Paraburkholderia fungorum: one gene and its partner. The protein of the gene in region 2 purifies or fractionates together with the protein of the main gene of each other region. This does not show direct contact. Links are inferred from orthologs where the notes say so. Each region holds a gene or a part of one and is shown on either strand. Other genes may lie near its edges.

Region 1 (5,950 bases), 1.0 Mb from region 2 along the record:
AGCACCAGCGAGGCTTACGCCGACACGCCGCGTTTTTCATTCGCAGTGATCGGCGACACGATGCGCGGCCCCGCCGACGAGCCCGCAGCGCAACGGCTAATCGATGCGATCGGCCGCGAACGCGACATCTCGTTCATCGTCTATAACGGCAACCTGAAGGGTGCGAAAGAGGCGTGTCGGGACGGGCTGTATGAACGACGCCATGCAGTGCTCGAAGCTTCGCGGCCGGCTTTATTCTTTATTCCCGGCCAGCATGACTGGATCGATTGCAGCACCACCGAGGCAGGCAGCTTCGATCCGGTCGAACGGCTCGACCAATTGCGTCAAACCATATTCGCCGATGCTACGTCGATGGGTCAGAACCCGATTGCGCTGACGCGGGAGAGCGAAGTCTCACGGTTTCGGCCGTATCGGGAAAACGTTCGATGGATGGTCGGCGATACGGTATTTGTCGGCCTGAACGCGCCGAGTCCGAACAATCACTATCTGATTGCCGGGGGCCGCAACGGGGAATTCGAAGACCGCGTGATTGCCAATGCATTCTGGCTGGAGCATGCCGGCGAATATGCGAAACGTCGCGACGCGCGCGCGATAGTCATCATCATTCAGGGCGATCCCGATCCAGAACGTTACGAGCGGCCCGACCGTTTTGCGTGGCTGCGCTTCGCGCACAGCACACGCCGCGACGGTTTTCTGGAGTTCAAACGCAGCCTCGTCAAACTCGCGGAGATTTTTCGCGGGCCCGTGCTGGTCATTCATCACGACGACGAACGCGCGAACGGCGGCTTCGTGATCGATCAGCCGCTACGCAATGACAAGGGGATGCTGGTGACGAATCTCACGCGGGTCGCATTAGCGCCGCATGACCGTCTTAACCAGTGGGTACAGTTCGATGTGAATCCCGGCAGGAAACCGCCGTTCCGCGTGAGCCTGCGCGATGTGCCGAAGCAAATGCCGATGCCCGCCATGCAAACCGTGGTGCCGCGCGACGAACCGTCAGCTTCGATGCCAGCGGTGCCGGCGTTAGGGCCGGCCTCGGAATTGCCGCCGCTGTTGCCAATTCCCGGCGAGTCACAGTCAGCCTCGCAGCCAGGTACGCAGCTCAATCAGCAACCGCACATACCCGCCGACCAGGGCGGTGGTGAATACGGGCCGGCCACTTCGATACCGCCCGCATCGGCAGTACAGCCGCATATGCCGGGCGCCGCCTCAGGCGCGCCCGGCACTCCGGCAAGTTCAGTGCAGGGTGGGTCCTGACTTGCTGTCGTCTTCCTCGTCATCGTCCTCATCGAGAACTTCGAGGCCGTCGGCACCGTGCGCATGTTCGTGCTGGATTTCGTCTTCGGTAGCAGGACGCACGTCTTTCACCGTCAGCGCAAAACGCAAGGCCATACCCGCGAGCGGGTGATTGCCGTCGAGCACCACCTTATCTTCCGCTACGTCGGTCACGACGTAGACGAGCGAGTCGAGATCCTCGTCGCCCTCTTCCGGCGTACCCTCGAATTGCATGCCGACTTCGAGCGGTTCCGGGAAACGATCGCGCGGCTCGATCTTCACGAGATCGGGGTCGTACTCGCCGAACGCATCTTGCGGCTCGAGCTGAATCGATGTCTCGAAGCCGGCCTCGTGGCCGTCGAGCTCTTCCTCGATCTTGGGGAACGTGCCATCATAGCCGCCGTGCAGATAGACCATCGGCTCGTCGCTTTCTTCAATCAGATTGCCCTGCGCATCCGATAGCTTATAAGCGACCGACACGACGGTGTTCTTTGCGATTTTCATTCGATTCTCCAGAATACAACTCACATTATACGATGCCCAAACGGCCAACTGACCACCCGGCCGACGCAGCTTCGGCACGGAATTCGTCGCCGGCTTCCACGCCGGTTCTTCCGCCCTCGCCCGATACCCCGATCGCGTTGCTCGGCAATCTGTCGCCGTCGCAATTCATGCGCCGCTACTGGCAAAAGAAGCCATTGCTGATTCGCCAGGCCATTCCGAACATCGAAGCGCCGTTGTCGCGCGACGAATTTTTCGAGCTGGCCGATCAGGACGAAGTCGAAGCGCGTCTGATCACGCATTTCCGCAACAAGTGGCAACTCGAACACGGCCCGTTCGCGCCCGACGAACTGCCGTCGGTCAGGCAGCGCGCATGGACGCTGCTCGTGCAGGGCGTCGATCTTCACGACGACCGCGCACGCGCGTTGCTCGACCGCTTCCGCTTCGTGCCGGACGCGCGTCTCGACGACCTGATGATCTCGTATGCAAGTGACGGTGGCGGCGTTGGCCCCCACTTCGATTCCTACGATGTGTTTCTTTTGCAAGTAAAAGGCAAGCGCCGCTGGCGTATCAGCGCGCAGAAAGATCTGACACTGCAGCCCGGTTTGCCTTTGAAAGTTTTACAGAACTTCCAGTCCGAAGAGGAATGGGTGCTCGAACCAGGCGACATGCTTTACCTGCCGCCGCACATCGCCCACGACGGGATTGCCGAAGGCGAGTGCATGACGTGCTCCATCGGTTTTCGCGCGCCCTCCACCGATGAGCTGACCGCACAGTTTCTCTACCATCTGGCCGAGCGCGGCGAGTCGACGGGCCGCACCGGCAGCCTTTATCGCGACCCGCGCCAACCGGCTGTGGACCGTCCGGCGGAGTTGCCCACGGCGCTCGTCGAGCGAGTGGGTGCGATCCTTGCTCAGATCAAATGGAAAGAGCAGGATATTGCGTCGTTCCTTGGCACGTATCTCAGCGAACCGAAGCCGAGTGTCGTCTTTGATCCGCCGCAAAAGCCGCTCAATGAAGCGCGTTTTATCGATCAGGCATCGAAGTCCGGTGTCCGGCTGCACCGCAAGACCAATCTGTTGTACAACCGCCGTTTTTTCTTCCTAAATGGAGAAGAAACGCCATTTGATGGCGCAAAAAAGTGGCTGACTGACCTCGCGAATCACAGGTCCATGAGTGGGAAACGCTTTGTAACACTATCACACGATTCGTCGGTGACAGCACTGCTGCACGAGTGGTATTGTGCGGGCTGGATAGAAGTGGGCGAGTCTGCGTGACTGTTTGCGTAACTCTGCCTACCTGCTATACCGTACAGTGAAATTTTGTATGAGAAAGACAACGTATTGACCCCGGATTTATCGACTGTCAGTACGAAAGTGCATATAATTTCCGCCCAAGCCGTAGGGAAGATTCCAGCTCGTCATAAGAGCGTCTCCACCAGCGGCCCAGGTCGGTGTTGGAGCACATTACCGGTTTTATTTTGCGCTGTTGCTTACCTTTAAACCATAAAAGGACGTGATCATGAAGAAATCCCTCCTCGTAGCATCCCTGTTGGCAGCTGTGGCACTGGCTGCATGCAACAAGAGCAACGATCAAGCCGCTGCACCGGCTAGCGACGCAGCTGCCGCTTCGGCACCTGCTGCTGCAGCTTCGGATTCGGCTACGGCTGCTTCGGGTGCTGCTGCTGCTGCGAGCGATGCTGCTGCTTCGGCTACGGCTGCTGCTTCGGACGCAGGCGCTGCTGCTTCGGACGCTGCTGCTTCGGCTGCAGCTCCGGCTTCGGGCGCAAGCCAGTAAGCTGTCGCATAGGGTTCGCCTCTGGGCGAAAACTGCATCGGGAAATCATTGCGATTTCCCGGGCAGTAAAGCAAAACGCCACGAATTCACATTCGTGGCGTTTTGTCATTTACGCGCCCTTTTTTACAACGACGCCATTTTATTAGCGTCGCTTTTTACAGCATTATTCGCGACGCATTCAATCAACCGGCATATCACGCCGGTGTCGCGTTCTCTTCGAAAAATTCACGCACCACTTCTATTTCACGTGTGCGCTTGAACGGCGGCAGGCTTTGCCAGATACGACGTCCATACGGTTTGTCGACGAGACGGGTATCGCAGATCATCAGCACGCCACGATCGGTCTCAGCACGAATCAGACGGCCTGCGCCCTGCTTCAGTGTGATTACGGCCTGAGGCAACTGGTGGACCGCAAACGGACTCAAGCCCTTCTTCGTGAGCGCATCCAGCCGCGCCGACAGAACCGGGTCGTCGGGCGGCGCAAATGGCAGCTTGTCGATCACCACCAGCGACAGCGCATCGCCGCGTACGTCCACCCCTTCCCAGAAGCTCTGACTACCCACCAGGATCGCGTTGCCATACGAGCGGAAACGGTCGAGCAATTCGGTGCGGCTCGCATCGCCCTGCACGAGCAGCGGATAGTCCCAGCCACGCGCGTCGATCACGTCGCGCAATTTGGACGAGATGCGGTCCACTGCGCGCAGCGTCGTGCACAACATGAACACGCCGCCACCGGACGCTTCGATCGCGGGCAAAGCGGCGTCGAAGACAGCGTCGGTGAACATCGGCGACGATGGTTGCGGCAAATTGCGCGGCACATACAGCAGACCTTGCGTCGGATAGTCGAACGGGCTGGGCAAGGTCATCGAGCGCTTCGCGTTCAGGCCCATTTGCGCGGCGTAGTGTGTGAAGTCGCCACGCACCGACAACGTCGCCGACGTGAAAATCCACGCGCGTGGCACACCGGCGCGCTGCTTCGCGAAAATCGGCGCGACCGAAAGCGGCGTTTCGTGCAACTGCACCGTATGCGAGAAGACTTCGATCCAGCGCACCTTTTCATTCGGATCGGCGCGCTCGGCCTTGCCATCGGCGGAAGCGGTTTGAGCGATGTCGGCGGCGTTGCGCTCGGTTTCGGTAGGCGGCGTGGTCCAGCCACCGAGCACGCCCTGCAATTCGCGCGCGCGCCGCAAACATGCGCCGATCGACTCGGCACGCTCCGCCTGGCCAGCCAATGCCGTGGCCAACGCGTCGAGTTCAGTTTCGAGCGTTTCCAGAGCGGGGAACAGCGGATGGTCATCCGGCAACTGGCCGATCGACAGGCGCACCGAATCTTCCTTGAATGCGAGCCGCACGTCGCGCGCCGCACGTTCCAGCGTTGCGCCGAGCTTGACCCAATCGACGGTCTCACGCGCGTGGCTCAGACCTTCGGCGACCGAATCGCGTGCCAGTTCGAGAAACTGCGTGGTAGACAGCGTTTCGCCGAAAAACAGCGTGGCGGTTTCAGGCAGTTGATGCGCTTCGTCGAAGATCACCGTATTCGCCGTGGGCAGCAGTTCGGCCATGCCCGTGTCGCGCAGCATGATGTCGGCGAAGAAGAGGTGGTGATTGACCACCACGATATCGGCCTGCTGCGCTTCGCGACGCGCCTGCATGACGAAGCATTCCTTGTACTGCGGGCACTCCTGGCCAAGACAGTTTTCGCGCGTGGACGTCACCATAGACCACACCGCCGCTGTCTCCGGCACGCTCGCGAGTTCGGCCTTATCGCCGGTGCGCGTGATCTTCGCGAAACGAATGATGTCCTGCAGATACGACGTTTCCTGACGGGACGGCAAGCGGCCGTTATCTGCGGTGCGTTGCAAGTAGTAGTGGCACAGGTAATTGGCGCGGCCCTTGAGCATCGCTACCGACACCGGTACGGCGAGCGCATCGCGAACGGTCGGAATATCGCGCTGAAAAAGCTGATCCTGCAGGTGCTTCGTGCCGGTGGAGACGATCACCTTTCCGCCCCACAACATGGCCGGCACGAGGTACGCATAGGTCTTGCCGGTGCCCGTACCCGCTTCGACGATCAGCGTGTTTTCGCTACCGTCGAGTCCGCCCGATTCGGCGCTTTCTGCGGCGTCCGCAGCGGCATCGCCACCGGGTGACTGCAGGCGCCGCGCCGGACGCTTCTGCGCTTCAAACATCGCGGGCTCGGGCATCGCGCGGCCGGACGCTTCCATCGCGGCTGCGACGGCGCGCGACATCTCGATCTGCGACGCCCGCGAACGATAGCCGTCGATCTGACGGGCCAGCAGGCCGTTGTCGGCGAAGATTTCGTCCAGTTCGGCAACGCGCCGGGGATTCAGCGACGCGCTCAACGCAGACGCGGCAG
Region 2 (5,919 bases):
AAAGTCGATGGGCAGCCGGTCAAGCTGGTGAACATTTACTTCGACACGCCGCAGCTCACGCTGGCAAGCTCGAAAAGCGCGCTGCGTCTGCGTCAGACGCCGGACGGCTGGTTGCAAACATTCAAAACCGTGGGTCAGGCGAAAGACGGTTTGCATAGCCGGCACGAGTGGGAAATGCCGGTCGCCGGTCAAAAGCTGGAGATCGACGCGTTGCTGCGCGAATGCGACGAACCCGCTGCCGCTGACGCGTTGCGTCAGGCGGCCCCCGCGTTGATCGAATTGTTCCGCACGAATTTCACGCGGACGCTGTGGCATGTCGAATTCGACGGCTCGGAAATCGAAGCTGCGATCGACCAGGGCGATGTGCTCGCCGAAGTAAATGGCGAAAACCGTCGCGCGCCGATTTCGGAAGTCGAACTGGAACTGAAGTCCGGCGACGAAGCTGCGCTCCACTCGCTCGCGGCGGAACTCGGCAAGCAAGTCAAAGGCCTCGCGCCCGACAACGTCAGCAAGGCGCAGCGCGGGTATCAGTTGCGGGCCGGTTGAGCCGGACCGCGTTTGCTGCGACACTCCCCCGCCATGACCTCCGCCTCCCGTACCCGCTCCAGTTCGTCGCAAGCTTCCTTGTTCGACGACGCCTCCGCCGCGCCGGCCAATGCAGATGCGCAACCGCAGTCGTCTGCGGCCGCTGGTTCGCCGCCGCCCACGCTCGAAGCCCAATTCGCCGCGCTGCCGCCCGCTTGGCGCGCGCATCTGAAGCCGTTCATCGACAGCGATGCGTACGCGCCGCTGTGCCGTTTCGTCGACGGTGAGCGCGCGGCCGGCAAAACCGTTTATCCCGCCGATGTTTTCCGCGCGCTGCGCCTGACCAGCCCCGACGAAGTGAAAGTGGTGATCCTTGGCCAGGACCCGTATCACGGCGAAGATCGCGGCACGCCGCAAGCGCACGGACTCGCGTTTTCCGTCGCGCCGAACGTGCGCACGCCGCCGTCGCTGCGCAACATCTTCAAGGAAATCGCCGCGACTCTCGGCCACGAAACGCCGCGCCACGGTTGTCTCGACACGTGGGCCAAACAGGGTGTGCTGCTGCTGAACACAGTGCTGACCGTCGAACGCGATAGCGCGGCGAGTCACGCGAAACGCGGCTGGGAAAAATGCACGGACACGCTGATCCACGAACTGGCGATGCGTCACGACGGCCTCGTGTTCATGCTGTGGGGCGCGCATGCGCAGGCCAAGCGCGCGCTGCTCGGCGGGAAATCGCATTACGTGCTGGAGGCGCCGCATCCGTCGCCGCTGTCGGCGCACCGAGGCTTTCTCGGCTGCGGGCATTTTGTGAAGGCTAACGACTATCTCGTCGAGCATGGCCGTCAGCCAATCGACTGGCGTCTGCCCGACGAAGCGCAAATGCTCGCGTAACTGCACCTTCGCGAAACCCAGCCCGGCACCCATCGCGCCGCAAAAACAAAACGCCACGAATTCACATTCGTGGCGTTTTTTCATTCAACCGCAAATCGAACGCCGTCCGCCGCGTCGACGCGCCGGCCGGTGGATCAGAACTTACGCGGCGGCGATCGCTTCACGCGCGGCAGCCAGAGCGGCGCCAGCAGCGTCCGGGCCCATGTTCAGGCCTTCAGCGTAGATGAAGTTCACATCGGTCATGCCGAGGAAGCCGAGGAAGCTCGTCAGATACGGCGTCTGGCTGTCGTTCGGCGTGCCGAGATACTTGCCACCGCGTGCCGACACGACGTAGACCTTCTTGCCCTTCACGAGACCTTCCGGGCCGTTCGCCGTGTACTGGAACGTGATGCCGGCACGCGCGATGAAGTCGAAGTACGTCTTCAGTTGCGACGAGATGCCGAAGTTGTACATCGGTGCGCCGATCACGACGATGTCGGCGGCTTGCAGTTCGGCGATCAGCGCTTCGCTGCGGGCAGCGATCGCAGCCTGTTCGGCCGTGCGCTGGTCTGCCGGCGTGAAGAACGCGCCGAGCACGGCGTCGTCCAGATGCGGCAGCGGCTCAGCTTGCAGATTGCGGACGACGACTTGCGCGCCCGGATTCGATTGTTGCAGCTTTGCGGTCAGCTCGTTGACGAGCAGCGTCGAGTTCGCGCCTTGCGAGCGGGCTGCCGAGTTGATTTGCAGGATCGTGGTCATGGTTGACTCCAGAGTGGGGCGCGCAGTGTTGCGCGAGTGGAGCCATTGTGTTTTTTTACCGATCCGGGAAAAAGCCATCCGGCGGCGACGGATTGTTGCACTGGTAGGACAATCCGCCGCCGTCGCCGCTAATGAATAGCGGCCGGAATGACGGTCAGCTTGCCAGCCACGCGTCGCGAGCCTTGCGCGCCGCCGCCCGTTTGTCGCTGACGGCGAGCTTGTAGCGCTGTACTTCAGGCCCGTCCAGCTTGACTTGTGCGGTACGCAGCTCGTCGCGGCGGAACGCGTGAATCTCCACTTTCGCACCCGGCTGATAACGCGACAGCAGTCCGTCAAGATTCGAGCCGGTCACGCGCAGGCCGTCGAGCGCGATCAGCACGTCGCCCGCCGACAGCCCGGCTTTTTGTGCGGCGCTGCCTTCGTGGACAGCGGCCAGCGTGCAATCCGCGCCGCCGCGCAGACGCGCGCCGAGCGTCGGCTTGCCGCTCTTGTCGAACTCAGGCGTCAGCGAAACGCCGAGCGGTGCGAGCAATGTGTCGAGCGGCAGATCGCGCGTGCCGTGCACGCCTTCGGCGAACAGTTCGCCGAGCTCCGCGCCGGTTGCTTCGGCGAACAGCGCCTCGATCTCGCTTTCTTCGACGCCGACCGGCTTGCCGCGATAGAAGTCGCGGCCAAAGCGCTGCCACAGCAGACGCATCACGTCATCGAGCGATTTGCGGTTGTTGGTTTGCGCGCGAATCGTCAGATCGAATGCGAGCGCGACCAGCGAGCCTTTCGTGTAATAGCTGACGATCGCGTTCGGCGCGTTTTCATCCTGCCGATAGTATTTGACCCACGCGTCGAACGAGCTTTCGGCGACGGTCTGCTTCAGACGGCCGCTGCCGCGCTGCACGCCGCCCACCACCTTGCCGAGCAGGCCGAAATAGTCGTCCTGCGAGATCAGGCCGCTACGCACGAGGATCAGGTCGTCGTAATAAGACGTGAAGCCTTCGAACAGCCACAGCAGCGACGTGTAGTTTTCGACGCTCAGGTCGTACGGCGCGAACACGGCGGGCTTGATACGCTTCACGTTCCACGTGTGGAAGTATTCGTGGCTGCACAGGCCGAGGTAAGTCCGGTAGCCTTCGCTGGCGGCGTCGCGGCCCTGCACCGGCAGGTCGCCGCGATTGCAGATCAGCGCGGTGGATGCGCGATGCTCCAGCCCGCCGTACCCATCGGTCACGGCTTGCGTCATGAACACATAGCGGTCGACCGGCGCTTTCTTCGTCTTCGGTTCGAACAGCGCAATTTGCGCTTCGCAAATACGCTTCAGGTCGGCGGACAAGCGCGCCATATCCAGCCCGACCACCCGTCCGGCGATCACGATATCGTGCGGCACACCATGCGCGCTGAACGTCGCCAGAGCGAATTCGCCGAGTGTCACCGGATGGTCGATCAGTTCGTCATAGTTCTGCGCGCGATATTCACCGAAGCCGTAGCGCTTCGTGCCGCGCGCTTCCGGCAATGCGGTCGCCACACGCCAGCCGCGATACGCCGCGCCTTCCGGCTTCTGAATATCCACGACGCACTGCGCCTCCTCATGACCGAGCGGCGACAGAAACACGCTCGTGCCGTTGAAAAAGCCGGTCGTATCGTCGAGATGCGCGGCACGCACCGACATGTCCCATGCATACACCTCGTAGCGCAACGTCAGCGCGCCTTTGACCGGCGCGGCCTGCCACGTGTGCTTATCGGTCTTTTCGACGCGCACCTTGCGGCCCGCTTCGTTGGTCGCGCGCAGCGTGACGATGTTGCGCGCGAACTCGCGCACCATGTAGCTGCCTGGAATCCACACCGGCAGCATGAAACGCTGACCGGCCGGATCGGGATCGGCGACGGTCACGATGACTTCGAACAGATGGGCGGCAGGTTGCTTCGGAACGATGGTGTAGCGGATCGGCTTCATCGGCGGCGGAATTGGATGTTGAGAGATTGACTTGAGGCGGGGAGATTCGGAGTCTTGATGCGAAAGGAGGCGCCCTGCGCGCCTCCTTGTCCTCACTATGTACCGCGTGCTCAATGCACCGCGGACATTTCCTTGTCCAGACGGTCGGCCGGCACCGCGCCCGGCAGACGGCGGCCGTCGGCGAGGAACACGGTCGGCGTGCCGTCGACGTTCATCGCGTGGCCGAGCGCGAGGTTCTTGTCGATCGCGGCGGTGTCGCACGTGCCGGCGGCGGTCGGCGCCTGATGGTCCTGCATCCACGATTCCCAGGCCTTCGCGCGATCCGTCGAGCACCAGATCGACTTCGACTTGGCGGTCGAATCCGGCGACAGAACCGGGTACAGGAACGTGTAGACCGTCACGTTATCGAGCGATTTCAGCGACGTTTCGAGCTGCTTGCAATACGGGCAGTTCGGATCGGAGAACACGGCGATCTTGCGCGCGCCGTTACCCTTCACGACCTTCACCGCATTCGCGAACGGCAGGCTCGCGAAGTCGATGCGGTTGGTTTCCGACAGACGAGCTTCGGTCAGATTCTTGCGGGTCTTCGCGTCGACCATGTCGCCGAGCAGCAGGTAATCGCCGTTGGCGTCGCTATAGACGATTTGCGTGCCGAGGTTCACTTCATACAAGCCGGCAATCGGCGACTTCGTGATGCTCTTGATCGTCACGTCAGACAAACGCGTTTGCAGCGTGGCTTTGAGCTTGTCGGTGGCCTGGTCGGCCTGGGCGGAGCAGCCCAGCGTGACGGCAGCGATCGCCAGCGCGGCGGCTACCATGCGGAAGGTCTTTTTCATGCTGAATTCCTGAGTTCAATCGCGTGAATTACGCGTTTTCAGACGTTTCCGATCTGACCGGAACGGCGTCGATCCGTTCATGATACCTGTGTCGCCAGCCGCGGCTGACGCGCCTCTGGTTTATCCCAACGCAGCCGACACCAGCCAGCGCTTGATGAACGGCTGCGCGCCGACGAAGGCCATGCCCGTGTTGCGCAGAACCTTCGCAAACGGTCCGGGGACGGAGAAGAGTTTTTGCAGACCGTCGGTGGCGACCATCAGCGCGCGAATGTCTTCGCGGCGCGCGCGTTCGTAGCGGCGCAGCAGCACCGTGTCGCCGAGATCGCGGAACGACTCCTTGCCCGCGACCGTTTCGGCAAGCGCGGCAACATCGCGCAAACCGAGGTTCATGCCTTGCCCCGCCAGAGGATGAATCAGATGCGCGGCATCGCCGACCAGCGCGACACGCGGCGCGACCAGCCTGTCCACCGTTTGCAACGCGAGCGGGAAACCTTGCGCGGGCGTCACGCATTCGAGCGCGCCGAACTGCTCGCCGGTCACGCGTTCCACCTCGGCGGCAAGCTGCGCGGGATCGAGCGCGAGCAGTTGCTCGGCGTGCTCGGTACGCGCCGACCAGACTAGCGACAGATGGCCATCCGGCATAGGCAGCAGCGCGATGATCTCGCCGTCCTTGAACCATTGGTAGGCGGTTTCGCCGTGCGGCCTGCCCGCCTTGAAATTGGCGACCACGCCGGTTTGCTTATAGTCGCGCCGATCCATCTTCGAGCCGATTTGTGCGCGCACCCATGAATGGGCGCCGTCCGCGCCGACCAGCAGATCAGCTTCGATCACGTTGCCGTTGGCGAGGCCGACGCTCGCGCTTTCCGGCGTGAAGTCGAGCGCCTGAGCGCGGGTGTCGATCCAGGTGAGATTCGGCTGAAAGCGCAGCGCGGCGTCGAGCGCGCGTTCGATTACCGACGACTCGACGATCCACGCGAGTTG

The links.
Region 1: the proteins of BLS41_RS15550 (region 2) and BLS41_RS10835 purify together in Escherichia coli (affinity purification with mass spectrometry, with the first as the bait; 2 studies listed by BioGRID). This does not show direct contact. The link is inferred for Paraburkholderia fungorum from one-to-one orthologs.

The regions. Positions count from the first base shown.
Region 1 is NZ_FNKP01000001.1:2,471,835-2,477,784, forward strand. The notes cover bases 9-2,883. They hold BLS41_RS10835 (FKBP-type peptidyl-prolyl cis-trans isomerase), read right to left. Parts: upstream 1,780-2,883; coding sequence 1,237-1,779; downstream 9-1,236. Other genes in these bases: BLS41_RS10830 (hypothetical protein), read left to right, coding at 9-1,257; BLS41_RS10840 (cupin domain-containing protein), read left to right, coding at 1,812-2,883. Also shown: more of BLS41_RS10830, read left to right, coding at 1-8; more of BLS41_RS10840, read left to right, coding at 2,884-3,053; BLS41_RS39550 (hypothetical protein), read left to right, coding at 3,298-3,573; BLS41_RS10855 (DNA repair helicase YoaA), read right to left, coding at 3,768-5,950. UniProt on the Escherichia coli protein: Folding helper with both chaperone and peptidyl-prolyl cis-trans isomerase (PPIase) activities. Chaperone activity prevents aggregation of unfolded or partially folded proteins and promotes their correct folding.
Region 2 is NZ_FNKP01000001.1:3,501,661-3,507,579, forward strand. What follows is about bases 3,076-5,919. They hold BLS41_RS15550 (DsbC family protein), read right to left. Parts: upstream 4,939-5,919; coding sequence 4,213-4,938; downstream 3,076-4,212. Other genes in these bases: BLS41_RS15545 (M61 family metallopeptidase), read right to left, coding at 3,076-4,102; BLS41_RS15555 (UbiH/UbiF family hydroxylase), read right to left, coding at 5,059-5,919. In the rest of the region: BLS41_RS15530 (CYTH domain-containing protein), read left to right, coding at 1-546; BLS41_RS15535 (uracil-DNA glycosylase), read left to right, coding at 580-1,419; BLS41_RS15540 (FMN-dependent NADH-azoreductase), read right to left, coding at 1,561-2,157; more of BLS41_RS15545, read right to left, coding at 2,312-3,075. UniProt on the Escherichia coli protein: Acts as a disulfide isomerase, interacting with incorrectly folded proteins to correct non-native disulfide bonds.